2 regions of the Romboutsia sp. 1001216sp1 genome follow, and region 1 is predicted to be linked to the other one. Evidence: riboswitches for the same ligand, from Rfam matches in the RefSeq annotation. Region 1 holds a riboswitch; the other holds the start of a gene.
The links. A riboswitch is a leader RNA that binds a small molecule or an ion and turns the genes downstream of it on or off. The one in region 1 is predicted to bind cobalamin.

Region 1 (8,109 bases):
TGGTGTGATTGATAAAAAGATAAGAAAATCTACATCTAATATGGCTAAGGGACCTGCAATGAGTAGAGATGAAGCTATAAAATCCATAGAAATAGGGATAGAAGCAGCAAATGAGTGTATAGATAATGGTTATAAGCTTATAGGAATAGGTGAAATGGGTATATGTAACACTACACCAAGTAGTGCTATAATATCTGTAATAGATGGATGTGATCCAGCAGAAGTTACAGGAATGGGAGCTGGACTTAAAAAAGATAGAATAAAGCATAAAGCTGATACTATAAGAAAAGCTATAGAACTAAACAAGCCAAATAGAGAAGATGCTATAGATATATTATCGAAGGTTGGCGGATTTGAGATAGGTTCTATGGCAGGAGTTATATTAGCATGTAGTGCTAGAAATGTTCCTGTTGTATTAGATGGATTTATATCTTATGCAGCTGCTCTTTTAGCCTACACTCTAAATCCAATAACTAGGGAATATATGATAGCATCTCATACATCAGCAGAGCCAGGTACACAAAAAGCACTAGATATGCTAAATTTAAGTACTGTATTAAATATGGATATGAGATTAGGAGAAGGTAGTGGTGCAGCACTTGCATTTAATATAATTGAAGCATCAAATTATACATATACAAATATGGCGACATTTGATGAGATAGATATGGGAAGATAGAAAAAGCAATAAGGAGATAAGTATGAGCAAAGTTATACTAGTAACTGGTGGAGCAAGATCAGGAAAAAGTAGTTTTGCAGAACAATTATGTAAAGATAGAAATAACAATACTGCATATATTGCAACATCGATACCCTTTGATGATGAGATGAAAGATAGGGTAAAAAAACATAAGGAAAGTAGACCACAAAACTGGAAAACATATGAAATATATAAGGATATATATTCTATAATTGAGGATATATCTAAATCTCACAAAACAGTTATATTAGATTGTGTAACTTTATTAGTGAATAATTTAATGTTTACGCATGATATAGATATTGAAAATGCAACACAAGATGAGATAAATGAATTAGAAAAGTACATAAAAGATCAAGTTAATAAACTGATAGAAGAGATAAGAAAAACAGAACTTTATTTTGTTGCTGTTACTAATGAATTAGGAATGGCAGTAGTTCCTGCTAATAAACTTAGTAGAGTATATACGGATATAGTAGGTAGAATAAATCAACAAATAGCAGCCCAAAGTGACGAAGTCTATTTTGTAGTTAGTTCAATACCTATGAAAATTAAGGGATAATTATGAAAAGATTTATATCAATACTTCAGTTTATGACTAGAATACCAATAAATATAGATGTAGGATTTGATGATGAATTTCATAAAACTATAACATACTTTCCATTGGTAGGGTTTGTATTAGGTATTTTATTATTTATAATTGGTACTGTATCAAACATATTATTTGACCCATTTATAACATCAATATTGGTAACCTTAGGTTCTGTTATATTGACAGGGGGGTTACATATTGATGGATTGGGAGATACATTTGATGCTATATATAGTTATAGGGATAAGGAAAAAATGCTAGAAATAATGAAAGATTCAAGACTTGGGACAAATTCATTATTGGCTATAGTATTTTTAATTTTACTTAAGATAGGTTTTATATATAGCTTAATAAACAATAATTTAATGTGGACTATAATATTTATGCCTGTTATAGGTAGACTTGGAGTAATAAGATTAACATATAAAACTGTTACACCAAGAGAGAAAGGAATGGGGAACTTATTTATAGGTAAAGCAACTACATCAATGTTTTTAACTGCAATACTATATACGATGGCATTGATTATATTAGTAGCCAAATTTGTATTTAAATCTTCAATAACGTTGCCTATATTAGCATCTATAATAGTTGTTATTTTATTTAATCAATTATTTAAAAATCATATATACAAAAAAATTGATGGAGTTACAGGAGATATATTAGGGTGTAGTATAGAACTTGGAGAAGTTATATATTTACTTTACATATATCTTATAATAGGGTAACCTTAAAAGAGGTGATACTATAATGACTAAATTAGTTTTAGTAAGACATGCATTGACTATAGATAATCAAAGTAAAAGATTATCAGGACATATAGACAGTGTAGTTAGTGAAGTTGGAATTAAGCAAATAGAGAAATTAACCAAATACTTAGATGGTATACATATAGATAAGATATACACAACAACATCTTCAAGAACAAAAGATACTGTAAAAGATGTTGCAAAGAAAAAAGGGATAGAAATAATAGAAAAAGAAACATTGAAAGAAATTAGTTTTGGGGATTTTGAGGGGATTACTTTTGATGACATAAAAAAGAATTATCCAGAAGAATTTAACTCGATGATAGAAAAAGGATATGAGTACAGATATCCAAATGGTGAAAGTCTTATTGATTCATTTATAAGAGTATCAAATGAGGTTAAAGAAATTATAAATATGGATAAAGGCAAAACAATACTTATATGTTCTCATGGAGGAACTATAAGGAACATAATAAGTTATTTAGTATCAGGAAGCTACAAATACCATTGGAATTTTAAAATAGATAATGCATCAGTAAGTATTTTAGAAGTAGAAGATGGATTTGCAGTCATAGATAGTATGAATAACACAAGTTTTATAAATAATTAAAATCAAATAGTATATTAACTTAGGTTCTACAAGATTAATAGGGAAAAAGGTTAAAAGCCTTTGCAGCCCCCGCTACTGTAATATTGACGAAACTACAATTTGCCACTGTCCTTTGGATGGGAAGGAGTAGGAGTAGGATGAAATTGAGCCAGGATACCTGCCTAAATTAATTAATTATAAAATCTCCGGGGTGAGGGATTTTTATTCAGATAAAATATAACTATCGCTTATAAAGTATGTACCTATAATAAAACATCAGAGTATATGCATATTAGCAGATAAATTATACTTTGTTAAAACTTAAATTATAATAAATAAATCTATTATGAAATCTACATATTAATCATAAATACATAAAGTGTATTTTAGATTAATACAATAAGATTTAGTATTATATAGTTTAAGTATATAGTAAAGATTAAATAGTTATATTTTGTTACATGCTATATAGTTTGATATGTTACAAAACATATGAAACAAGTAATATATTAGCATTAGAATAAAAGCCTTAACTCTTAAGAGTTAGGGCTTTTTTGATTATAAGGAAATCAAATTAAGTAATATAAGGAGAATCTTATGGGAAAAAAGATAATGTTACAAGGTACAGCATCAAATGTTGGTAAAAGTATATTAACAGCTGGTTTATGTAGGATTTTCAAACAAGATGGATATAGTGTAGCACCATTTAAATCTCAAAATATGGCGTTAAATTCTTTTATAACAAAAGAAGGTTTAGAAATGGGAAGAGCACAAGTATTTCAGGCGGAAGCTTGTGGAATAGAGCCAATTGCAGATATGAATCCAGTACTTCTAAAACCATCAGGTAATCATAGATGCCAAGTTATAGTAAGGGGTAAAGTTAGAGATGATATATCATCATCAGAATACCATGATTATAAGCCAATACTTGCTAAAGAACTTAAAACTATATTTAATCAGTTTAGTGAGAACTATGATGTTGTTGTTATGGAGGGGGCAGGTAGTACAGCAGAAATAAACTTAAGAGAACATGACATTGCTAATATGGGTATGGCAGAAATCGCAGATGCTCCTGTAATAATAGTGGGGGATATCGATAGAGGTGGAGTTTTCGCATCACTAGCAGGTACGATGCTTTTACTAAGTGAAGAGGAAAGAAAAAGAGTCAAAGGTGTAATAATAAATAAATTTAGAGGAAGAAAAGAACTTTTATATGATGGCATAAAAATGCTTGAAGAAATAATAAAGGTTCCTGTCCTTGGAGTAGTGCCATATAGTGATATAAAAATAGAAGATGAAGACAGTGTAACAACTAGATTTAAAACTAAAATGAAAAAGAGTGATATACATATTGAGATAATTAGAACACCTCATATGTCTAATTTCACAGATTTTAATATATTTGAGACTCAAGAAGATGTGAGTATTAGGTATGTTGATTATGGAGAGACTCTTTCAAATCCAGATATGATAATACTTCCTGGAAGTAAAAGTACTATAGATGACCTTAAGTATATAAGGGAAAGTGGTCTAGAGGAACAAATAAAAGATTTACAGAAAAAAGGAAAGTTAGTATTTGGGATATGTGGTGGATATCAAATGTTAGGCAAGAAATTAAAAGACCCTTACCATGTAGAAGGCGAAATTGAAGAAATAGATGGTATAGGACTTTTAGATATAGAAACTACATTTGAAAAAGAAAAAACAACTACACAAGTGAATGCCACTATATGTAAAAATTTAAATGGATATTTAGCAAACTTATCAGGAATGAAAGTAAAAGGTTATGAAATTCATATGGGAATAAGTGATATAGGTAAAGAAGTATATAACCTAAATGAAATAAACAATAAATTAGGAGAAGACGTAAGCTACCTAGAAGGAAGTGTAAATAAAGAAGGTAATGTAGTAGGAACTTATTTACATGGAATATTTGATGAAATAGATTTTACTAGAGCTCTATTAAATAATATCAGAGAAGAAAAAGGCCTTGAAAGAATAGACACTAAAGTAACTTCTTTCGAAGCCTTTAAGCAAAATGAATATGATAAACTAGCTGATTTACTAAGAGAACATTTAGATATAGAGAAGATATATAAAATAATGGAAGAACATGAAGAAGAAATATAAACAATACAAAAATAAAATGATGGTTAGGTGAAATATATGAAAAAAATCTTAATCGCAGGAACTAATAGTGGAGTAGGAAAAACAACAATATCTTTAGGTATAATGCAAGCACTTACAAAAAGAAGTATGAAGGTTCAACCATATAAAGTTGGACCGGATTATATAGATCCATCATATCATACATTTATAACAGGTAGAGACTCCAGAAACCTAGATTCATATATGCTAGATGATGAAAAAATTAAGTATGTATTTAATTCTGCATCTAAAGATGCAGATATATCAGTGATTGAAGGTGTTATGGGTCTTTATGATGGAATAGGAATAGACTTAGATAATTGTACAAGTTCTCATACATCGAAGATATTAAAAGCACCAGTTATATTAGTTATAAATGGAAAAGCTATGGCAGCATCTAGTGCAGCCATGGTACTTGGATACAAGGAACTTGATAAAGATGTAGACATAAAAGGTGTAATAGTAAACAACGTAAAAACTAAGACTCACTACGAAATAATTAAAAAAGCAATTGAAACATATTGTGGGATAGAGGTCTTAGGATACTTCCCACCTAATGATGAATTTTCATTAGAGTCAAGACACTTAGGTTTAGTTCCAAGCGTAGAAATTGATTCACTAAAAAATAAATTTAGTAATTTAGCAGATGAAATAGAAAAATATATAAATATAGATAGAATAATAGAAATAGCTGAAACAGAAGAAGTTTGTAGTAATTTTGAGTTAAAAGACTTTATAAAAGAAAATAAGATAAAAGATAAAACTATAGCTATAGCCTATGATAAAGCATTTAATTTCTACTACAAAGAAAATATAGAATTATTAAAAGAACTAGGGCTAAATATAAAATACTTTAGTCCACTAGAAGATGAAAAAGTACCACAATCAGATTACATATATATAGGTGGAGGGTTTCCAGAAATATTTGCAAAAGAAATAGAATCAAATAAAAGTATGAGAAGTTCTATAAAAGAAGCTCATACAAATAAAATTCCTATATATGCTGAATGTGGTGGACTTATGTATCTAGGAGAAAAATTAATAGACCAAAATAATAATGAATATGATATGGTAGGAATATTTAATGGAGTTAGTAAGATGACAAAATCATTAAAGAGATTTGGATATTGTTATGGAGAGTCCAAAAAAGATACAATCTTATCTAAAAAAGGTGAGATTATAAAAGGACATGAATTCCACCATTCTATATTTGAAACTAATGAGGAATGTGCCTATATAATGAGAAAAGAAAGAGATAAAAAAGTGGTAGATGAATGGGAAGGTGGATATAGCAAAGATAAAACTTTAGCAACATATTTACATACTCATTTTTACAATAACTTAGATTGTATAAAAAATTTCTTAAATAGTGGATGTAAAGACTATTTAGAAAGAGGAAACAATTAATATGAATATATTATCTATTTATATAGGATACATAATAGACTTAATAGTAGGAGACCCATATTCATTTCCTCACCCAGTTAGATATATTGGTAAATTAATAAAGAAGACCGAAAGTATAATAAGAAAAAAAGCTAAGAGTGATAAAGCTTTAAAAACAGGTGGATTTTTCTTATGGTTTATAGTAGTCGGGATAACATATTTAGTTACTTATTTAATAATAAAACTAAGTAGCTTTATACCAGGAGGATTTTTAGTAACAAATTCAATACTGATATATACCACATTAGCTACAAAATGTTTAAAAGATGAAGCTGTCAAAATATATAATGTATTAAAAACAGGAGATATAGAAAAAGCAAGAATACAAGTATCTTATATAGTAGGAAGAGACACTACTCAACTAAATGAAGGTGAAATAATAAGGGCAACTGTAGAAACTGTTGCTGAAAATACTGTAGATGGAATAATTGCACCTATGTTTTATGCATTTATAGGTGGAGCTCCACTTGCTATGGCATATAAAGCAATCAATACTTTGGATTCAACAGTAGGCTATAAAAATGAAAAGTACAAAGATTTAGGATTTGCATCAGCTAAGATTGATGATATAGCTAACTTTATACCAGCTAGGATATCTGTACTACTTATGTCTATAGGAAGCTTATTAGTAGGACATAACTGTAAAGAAGCTTTAAAAATCGGTATAAGAGATAGAAAAAATCACAAAAGTCCAAATTGTGCTTATGCTGAAGGTGCTGTTGCAGGAGCTTTGGGAGTACAGTTAGGTGGTACAAATATTTATTTTGGAAAAGCTGTCTATAAGCCTACAATAGGAGATAAACATAGAGAAATAGAGGTAGAAGATATAGTTAGAACAAATAAAATAATGTATGCTTCATCTATAACTTCAATGATTGTATTTACAATAATATTTATATTACTATAGGGGGATTTATGAAAGACTTAGGACATGGAGCAAATGTAGAACAAATAGGAAAAAATTATAATATAGATCCAAAAGAGATAATAGATTTTAGTTCTAATGTAAATCCAAAGATTATAAAAGATTTAGATAAGTATATACTAGAAGGCTTAGAAGAAAGTAGGAGCTATCCAGATATAAATTATACCAACTTAAGAAAAAATATAGGTAATTATCTAAATATTCAAAGTGAATATATAATACCTGGAAATGGTGCTACAGAGGTAATCTATTTATTAATGAAAGCTATAGGCAAAAGACTGGCAATATTAAACCCTACGTTTTCAGAATATAGAAGAAGTGCAAAATTAAATGGATTAGAAGTTATAGATTTAAATTTAAATGAAGAAAATCAATTTTTAATAGATATAGAAGAAATTAAAAATAATTTAGATAAGTTTGATAGCTTATTTATATGTAATCCTAATAATCCAAATGGGAAAGCACAAGAATTAAATGAGTTACTAAACATATTGAAACAAAATAATAAATTTTTAATAGTTGATGAAACTTTTATGGAATTTGCAGAAAAAGAAGAAATTTATAGTTTAGTAAATAATATAAAAAGTTACGATAATCTATTTATAATCAAAGCAGTAACTAAATTCTTTGGAATGCCTGGATTAAGATTGGGATACGGTATTACGAGCAATAAAGATATAATAAATAAAATTTATCATTATAAAGAACCGTGGACTATAAATGCATTTGCAGATACTTTATCTAAATATATATTCAGGGATAAAGAGTATATAGAAGATAGCAAAAACTATTATATAGAAGAACGAAAATATATGTTAAAAGAATTAAGAAGTATAGAAAATATATCAGTTTATGATACTGATACAAATTTTTTATTAATTAAACTGAACAATAGAAGGGCAAATGAAATAAAAGTCGAATTATTAAGAAGAAGTAAAATTCTTATCAGAGATGCAT
Region 2 (8,109 bases), on a different contig from region 1:
AAATATTGAGTAATTCTAAATTGAACTTTATATTTTTAAAGAAGAAAACAATTGCAAATTTATAGTTAAAAGTTTATCAATTTAGAAATGAAGTAATCACAGTAATAAAAATAAAAGAAAAATTATTTTTTTAAAATCTTCTTATTAATCTTTCGTTTGAATAAAATTTAATCAATTATTCAAAAAAATCAAAAATTGAAAAGTTATTAAAAATAATTAATGAATTAAATGATTAAATGATTTAAAAATACTAGTATCAAAATAAAGTAAACACATTGAAAAATGTAGTATTAGTATATGTTAATTTTGAAAAGGCAAATACTTATGCAAAGAAAAAAATATATAAAAATGAAAATTAAAATTAATAAAAAATTAATTTTTAGAAAAATAAAATAAGTTACAAAATAGAAAATATTGTGAAAACACTGCAGAGTATTGTCGAAATAGCTTGTCGAATGTTATAATTTTATCATCCCTTAAGTAATACAGATGAAATTACAAAAGGAATAATCAAAAATAAATATTATGAGGTGCAAAAATGGGAAACAACACAAGTAGTGCAAAGAAACTTACTTTAATGTCATTAATATTAATGATATTTACATCAGTGTTTGGTTTTGCTAACATGCCAAGATCATACTACTTAATGGGATATGGAGCTATACCTTGGTATATACTAAGTGCATTAGTATTCTTCATACCTTATGCATTCATGATGGCAGAATACGGATCATCTTTCAAAAATGAAAGTGGTGGTATGTATTCATGGATGGAAAAATCTGTAGGACCTAAGTATGCATTCATAGGAACATTCATGTGGTATGCTTCTTATATAATATGGATGGTTAACGTATCTTCAGGTATATGGATACCGTTTTCGAATGCCATATTTGGAGCAGATATAACTCAAAGTTGGAGTTTATTTGGATTAAGTTCAACTCAAACTATAGGAATACTTGGTGCTTTATGGATAGTATTTGTTACAGTAGTAGCAAGTAAAGGTGTTGAAAAGATAACAAAGGTTACTTCTATAGGTGGTACATTTGTTGCCTTATTAAACATAGTATTATTAGTTGGAGCATTAGCTGTAGTTATATTTAACGGTGGAGAATTAGCTCAACCAGTAAACAATTTTGCAGATGCATTTTTAACTTCTCCAAACCCTGCTTACCAAAGTCCATTAATGGTATTATCATTTGTTACATTTGCAATTTTTGCATTTGGAGGACTTGAAGTTTTAGGAGGATTAGTTGACCAAACTGAAAATGCTGAGAAAACATTCCCTAAAGGTCTTGCTATATCTGCTATAGTTATATCTATAGGATATGCTATTGGTATATTTGCATGTGGTATGTTCACTAACTGGGCTGATATACTATCAGACAAGAGCGTTCACATGGGTAACGTTGCATATGTTTTAATGCAAAACTTAGGATACCAATTAGGACATGCTATGGGAACTACTGATGCTGTAGCTATGCAAATGGGTGCTTGGACAGCTAGATTCGTTGGTTTATCAATGTTCTTAGCATTCATGGGAGCATTCTTCACATTAACATATTCACCACTTAAAACTTTAATATCTGGTTCACCTAAAGAAATATGGCCAGGTAAGTTTGCTGAGATGAAAAATGGTATGCCAGTAAACGCTATGAAAGTTCAAGCTATAATAGTTATAGTTATAATATTAGTAGTAGCATTTGGTGGTAAAGGAGCAGCTGACTTCTTTAATATATTAGTTCTTATGACTAACGTAGCTATGACTATACCATACTTATTCTTATCATCAGCATTCCCAGCTTTCAAGAAAAAGCAATTAAATGGTGAAGTTGATAAAGCATTCGTAGCTTACAAGAAACAAGGTGCTGCAACACTTGCTGCTTGGATAATAGGAATAATGGTTGGATTTGCTAACTTATTCTCAATAGTACAACCTGCAATAGATGGAAAGTTCTTTGATACAATAATGATGATATTAGGACCAACATTATTTGGTTTAATAGCGTTCTTATTATATAGTAGATATGAAAAGAATCATTTAAGCAAAAATAGTACAAAAAAAGCAAGCTAGAATATAACTGATTAGTAAAATAAATTTCATGTTTGAAACTTTTAAAATATAGCTATTTAAGTTTAACTTAAGTAGCTATATTTTTTTGTATATAATTTAAAGAATCATCTAAATTATTAAATGTTTTTCTAGGTATTATAAGTCTTTCTATATTATTGCCAACAGTATAAAAATCAAATATTTTATCTATTCTTATTTCTATAAAATCATCAATATAACTTATATATATACATTTAGTATATTTAAAGTAGGTTTTAATAATTACTGCTTTAGTACTAGTAGTTTTTATTAAGGTATAGTCATATAGATTTAAGTTTTTTTCTAGATAATTTATATAGTCATCCATATAATTCCTCCTTAGAATATATTATAATTAGATTATTGACAAAAGATAAAAAAATAATCTATAAAACATTAAATTATATACTTAAATAGATTAAAATAGCTATTATTAATTTATGTTTCAATAACAAAAAGGTTGATTTGTCCATTTTGCCAATGGTTTTACAAAACTTGTAAAATAAATAACAATTGTGTATGATAAAATTATTAATATGAAATTCATGGAGGGCAAATATGAAATTAGTAGATTTAAACAATTACATATTAAATGATTTTGATAAGAATATCTTCAAAAGAATGACTAAAGATAGTGAAGTAAATTTAAATAATTATGTTTGTAGCGTTATATGTGATTTAGTAAACTTTATACCAATGGAGGAAGAATTAAAAAAAGAAACAAAAGAAAATATAAAAAACTGTGATGAAGTAGAAGTAGGTGAAATAGCAACTTACACAAGTTTAATACCTTATGTTCAATTAGAACTTAAAGATAATAAAGATGTGGCTATAATTGCTAATAGCTTAGTTGAAAAGCTTATAAGTTATATAGTGGGATACTTAAGCAAAGAAGAGTTTGATAAAAACTTAGAAAATATTCAAGGTATGTTAAATATTTCTTATATGTTTTATGATGGGCTAGTTAAATACTTTACTTTTAATAGAGAGTATATAGTAAGTACAATAGAAAAAAATATTAAATAATAAAAATGCTGGATAAGGTAATGGGCCTTATCCAGCATTTAATTATTTATTAAGTTTAAAATAAAACATGTTATACAAGAGATGTAAGTTGATTAGTATTTACACATTGATTAAAGTAATTATACAAATCTTCTTCTTTTTTGAATAAAGGCAGATTCATATTTTTATGAACTTTTACAAGCCAAGGGATATTTAATCCTACTTCCTCAATAATCTTAGCTTCTTTAAAAACTTCCATACAATTACCTTCAATAACAATACTACCTTTATTTAAAACATATATATAATCACAAATCTCATATATTAAATCCATATCATGACTTGAAATAACTACTTTAATTCCATTATCGCATAAATTTTTTAAAATATTTACTATAGCTTTTGTGCTTTTAGGGTCAAGTCCTGCTGTAGGTTCATCTAAAAGAACCACTTTATTTTCCATAGCTATAACAGAAGCTATAGCTACTCTTTTTTTCTGACCATAACTTAAAAAGTGGACTGGTTTATCTATTAAATCTAAAGCATTGACTAATTTTAATGCATTATGTACTTTTTCTTTTATTTTATCTTCAGGTACACCTATATTTCTTAGTGAAAAAGCAACATCATCATATACTCTTGAATAAAATATTTGCTTATCTGGATCTTGAAATACTATACCTACTTCTTTTCTTAAATTGTACAAATCTTTCTTTTTATATGAAAGTTCTTTATTGTTATAAAATATACTTCCTTCAGAGGGCTTTAATATACCTACTAGATTCATAAATAAAGTAGACTTACCAGAACCATTAGCTCCAATTATCCCAATCATATTTCCTTTTGAAAAATCTAAATTTATATTGTTTATTGCTTTATTTTCTTTTTCATATTTATATGTTAAATTATTTACCTTAAACATGATAATCTCCTATATATGAAATTTCCCATCATACAACTTCATATCTAAGGTTATACTCATATCTTCATATTTTCTCATCATTCTAAAGAATAAGATTTTTATAAGTAGTGCTGTTGAGTTATAAGAATTTTTTAGATTTATATAACCAAATCTTAATTCTTGAGATTTATAAATATCTTTTATTTCTTCTAAAAATATGAATATGAATCTATATGTCAAAACCATAAGTTCTACTAATGTATCTGGGATATGTAATTTTTTTAATATAATTATTAATTGGTTAAATGGTGTAGTAAGTATTAAAAAATAAATAGATATAACTGAACTTATAGCTCTTAGTAATATATAAATTGAGTTTTTAACTGAAAATAAAGTTGTTCCTATATATAAGTTAAAAACTTTGATGTTAAATATAAAGCCTTGATTTTCAAATGATATGTTAATCATATTAAGTATAGTTCCTATAATTAAAAAATATATAGGTATCCTTAAACATTTTATATATAGTTTAATATTAACTTTTGCTATAAAAATGATTAAAAAGCTTACTATTAACATTACCAAAAAATGAAGCATTATATTATTTATAATTACAGAAATAGTTAAGGCTAAAAAGCTAATAAGCAATTTAGCCATAGGGTTAGTATTTCTTAAAGCATTTGTATATGCACATTTATCAATTTCCAGCATTTATTTTTTTTCACCTTTTTTTCTTCCTAGATAGTAGCCTATAAATCCAGCTCCTATGGCAGCTTGAGTAGAGAATAGTAAGCTTTCTATTTCTCCACTAGGTGGCTCGTATAAGCTACTAAACCAAGGTTTATAATCAGGATTTATCTCTGTTATTAGGCCCTCTGCCTCTCCATCAGCACCACCATATTCAGCTGATGAATTTAATAATAAAGGAGTTATTATAAGTATTATGGTTAAAGCTAATAATATTAAATTTTTATTTCTAAGTTTGTTTTTAGTTTTAGAATTTGTACTCATTAATTTCAACTCCTTCTTCATTTTGTGTTATTAAGTTATATACTAAAGTAGTTAATAATCCTTCTGCTATAGCTATTGGTATTTGAGTCGTGAAAAATACTCCTAAAAATTTAACTAAAGACATCATAACTCCTCCACTAGGATCAGGGAAAGCTAGTGCTAATTGAGTTGCTGTTACTGTATATGTAGCTAAATCACCTAAGGCTGCTGCTAAAAATACACTCATTCCAACGTTTACATTTCTTTTTCTACAAAGTTTAAATATAAAATATGACACTATTGGTCCAACTATTGCCATTGAAAATGCATTAGCGCCTAAAGTAGTTAATCCTCCATGTGCAAGTAATAATGCTTGAAATAATAAAGCTATTGTTCCTATTACTGCCATAACAGCTGGTCCAAATAATATTGCACCAAGACCTACTCCTGTAGGATGTGAACAACTACCTGTTAAAGACGGTATTTTTAGTGCTGATAACACAAATACAAAAGCTCCTGCTAAGGCTAATAAAACCTTCTTTTTAGGATCTTGCTTTACTATGGTATTAATAGATTTTAACCCATATATGAAAAATGGAATAAATACTATTGTCCAAAGTATAGACCATTTTGCGGGTAAATATCCTTCCATAATATGCATAGCATTAGCATTTAATGGATTTAAAATGATAAGTAGCACACCTGCTACTAATGATAGTGGTAAAAAATTCATCTTTATACCTCACTTTCAAAGTTTATTAAATTTTTATGTGATAAATTAATGTAAGTATATAATGGGTAAAGACGAAATTTGGTTTGCTTTAACTAGATGTCTAAAATTTATATTATTCATAATCAAAAATTAGATTAGTTTGATTAGATATAGTTAATTTTAAATTAAGTTATCAAAACTATATACATTCAAAATTAAATAGATTTTGTCACGAACTAAAAAATCCTAATCATTGGATTAGGATTTAAATAACTTTCTAATTAATACCTATTTATTAAAAATAAGGTATTATTCTTTATTATTTTCCTTCACCCCGAAGAATATAATTTAAGTATTGTAGGCAGGTCTCCTGGCTTAGCTTCATTTTACTACTTTCCCTTCCCATAATAAATTACAGTGGTTTTGAAAGTTTCATCAGCTTTACAGTAGCGGGGGCTGCAGAGGAATCTAACCTCTTTCCCTATTAATTTTAATTAAAAAAACCTAAAATACAAATTTTTAATTTATCACATATTTATATAATACTACAACTTTTATTATATTCCTCTATTTTTTATAAAAAAATATTAAAAAATTTAATTAAATCTTAAAATATATAGATTTATAAATAATATTTATTTAAAATTTATTGACTAAGCACAAACTAACTGTATAATATGTATATATACAGTATATACATATTATACAGAAAGGAGATAAAATGAACATAATAATTTCAAATGCTTCTGATTTACCCATATATATGCAAATAGTAAATCATATAAAGAAGAACATATTAAGTGGTACTTTAGAAGAAGGAAAAGCTCTACCATCTATAAGAGCATTAGCTAAAGATTTAGGTATAAGTTTTATAACTACTAAAAGAGCTTATGAAGAATTAGAAAAACTAGGACTTATAAACACCGTACCGGGAAAAGGTTGTTACGTATCTTCTTTTAATAAAGAACTAGTATATGAAGCTAAAATGAGAGAGATAGAAGAAAAGTTAGAAGAATCTATAAATCTATCTAAAATGATGGGTTTATCAAAAAGTGAATTAATAGAAATATTAGAGAGTCTATACGAGGGGGAGTAATATGTTAAGACTAGAAAAGGTAAGTAAAGACTTTGATAAATTTAAGTTGGAAGATATATCTTTTGAATTAAAAGAGGGATATATTATGGGACTTATTGGTCATAATGGTAGTGGAAAAACTACTATTATAAAATTAATAATGAATTTACTTAATGTGGATAGTGGAAATATATATTATATGGGAGAAGATATAAATAAAATTTCTAAAAAATTTAAAGAAGAAGTAGGATTTGTATATGATGAATTATATTTTTACGAACATCTTAAGGTTAAAGAATTTAAAAATATAGTTAAAAGTTTTTACAAAAACTTTGAAAATAACAAATTTGATAATTATTTAGAAAAATTTAAAATAGATAAAGACACTAAAATAAAAAACTTATCAAAAGGGCAAAGTATAAAATTAATGCTAGCAAATGCACTAAGTCATAATGCTAAGTTACTAGTACTTGACGAGCCAAGTAGTGGACTTGACCCTATATTTAGAAAAGAAATGATAAGTATAATTCAAGAGGAATTGGAAAGCGGAGATAAATGTGCTATATTTTCGACACATATATTAACTGATTTAGAACAATGTGCAGATTATATAACACTTATAAAAAATGGGAAATTAGTATTAAGTGAAAGTAGTGAATATATAAAAGAAAACTACAAGGTAATAAAAGGAAGTAAAAAAGAATTAGATGATAGTAATATAAATTTTATAAAAAGAGAAGACAAAAATTACTATAGTCAGGGGCTATTTATAGAAAGTGGATACGAAACTACTAATAATATAAGTATAGCAACTATAGAAGATATTATATATTTTATGGGGAGAGATTAAAATGATTAATATTATAAAAAAAGATTTAAGGGCATGTTTTATGACAGATTTTAAAACTATTATAAAGTTAGTAGTAGGGCTTTTTATATTTTCATCTATATTAATGGGATTATCTAGTGTAGCAATTCCATTATTTTTAAGTTATATGTTTATATTTAGAAGCTTTTATTTAGATGAATCTAATAAATGTGATTATTTTTTTAATAGTATGCCAATAGATAAAGAAGATATAGTTTATAGTAAATATATAGTATCTACATTAATTATAGTATTATCTATATTATTTACTTATTTTTATTCAAAAATATTAAAGCATATATTTTATATAGATTTAATGTACACTCAAACAATGTTAAGTACTTTAAATATATTACTTATACTAGTATCTGTATCATTTCCTATAATGTTTAAATATAGATACAAAAAATCTTATATACCTATAAATTTAGTAATGGGTATTATACTTGTATCTAGCTTATATATAACA

Region 2: linked by a shared signal. The riboswitch ahead of ABHC41_RS13850 (energy-coupling factor ABC transporter permease) and the one ahead of ABHC41_RS14070 (cobyric acid synthase) in region 1 are both predicted to bind cobalamin.

The regions. Positions count from the first base shown of each region.
Region 1 covers NZ_JBDPHA010000023.1:3,455-11,563, forward strand. Annotated here, with positions in the region: gene cobT (nicotinate-nucleotide--dimethylbenzimidazole phosphoribosyltransferase) at 1-679, shown strand, start outside; gene cobU (bifunctional adenosylcobinamide kinase/adenosylcobinamide-phosphate guanylyltransferase) at 702-1,262, shown strand; gene cobS (adenosylcobinamide-GDP ribazoletransferase) at 1,265-2,023, shown strand; gene ABHC41_RS14065 (histidine phosphatase family protein) at 2,046-2,654, shown strand; cobalamin riboswitch at 2,659-2,834, shown strand; gene ABHC41_RS14070 (cobyric acid synthase) at 3,231-4,763, shown strand; gene ABHC41_RS14075 (cobyrinate a,c-diamide synthase) at 4,800-6,188, shown strand; gene cbiB (adenosylcobinamide-phosphate synthase CbiB) at 6,190-7,134, shown strand; gene ABHC41_RS14085 (aminotransferase class I/II-fold pyridoxal phosphate-dependent enzyme) at 7,143-8,109, shown strand, end outside.
Region 2 covers NZ_JBDPHA010000021.1:9,093-17,201, forward strand. Annotated here, with positions in the region: gene yjeM (glutamate/gamma-aminobutyrate family transporter YjeM) at 539-2,071, shown strand; gene ABHC41_RS13825 (hypothetical protein) at 2,139-2,417, opposite strand; gene ABHC41_RS13830 (hypothetical protein) at 2,648-3,115, shown strand; gene ABHC41_RS13835 (ATP-binding cassette domain-containing protein) at 3,186-4,016, opposite strand; gene cbiQ (cobalt ECF transporter T component CbiQ) at 4,026-4,706, opposite strand; gene ABHC41_RS13845 (energy-coupling factor ABC transporter substrate-binding protein) at 4,707-5,006, opposite strand; gene ABHC41_RS13850 (energy-coupling factor ABC transporter permease) at 4,990-5,718, opposite strand; cobalamin riboswitch at 6,040-6,220, opposite strand; gene ABHC41_RS13855 (GntR family transcriptional regulator) at 6,419-6,793, shown strand; gene ABHC41_RS13860 (ABC transporter ATP-binding protein) at 6,795-7,622, shown strand; gene ABHC41_RS13865 (ABC-2 transporter permease) at 7,624-8,109, shown strand, end outside.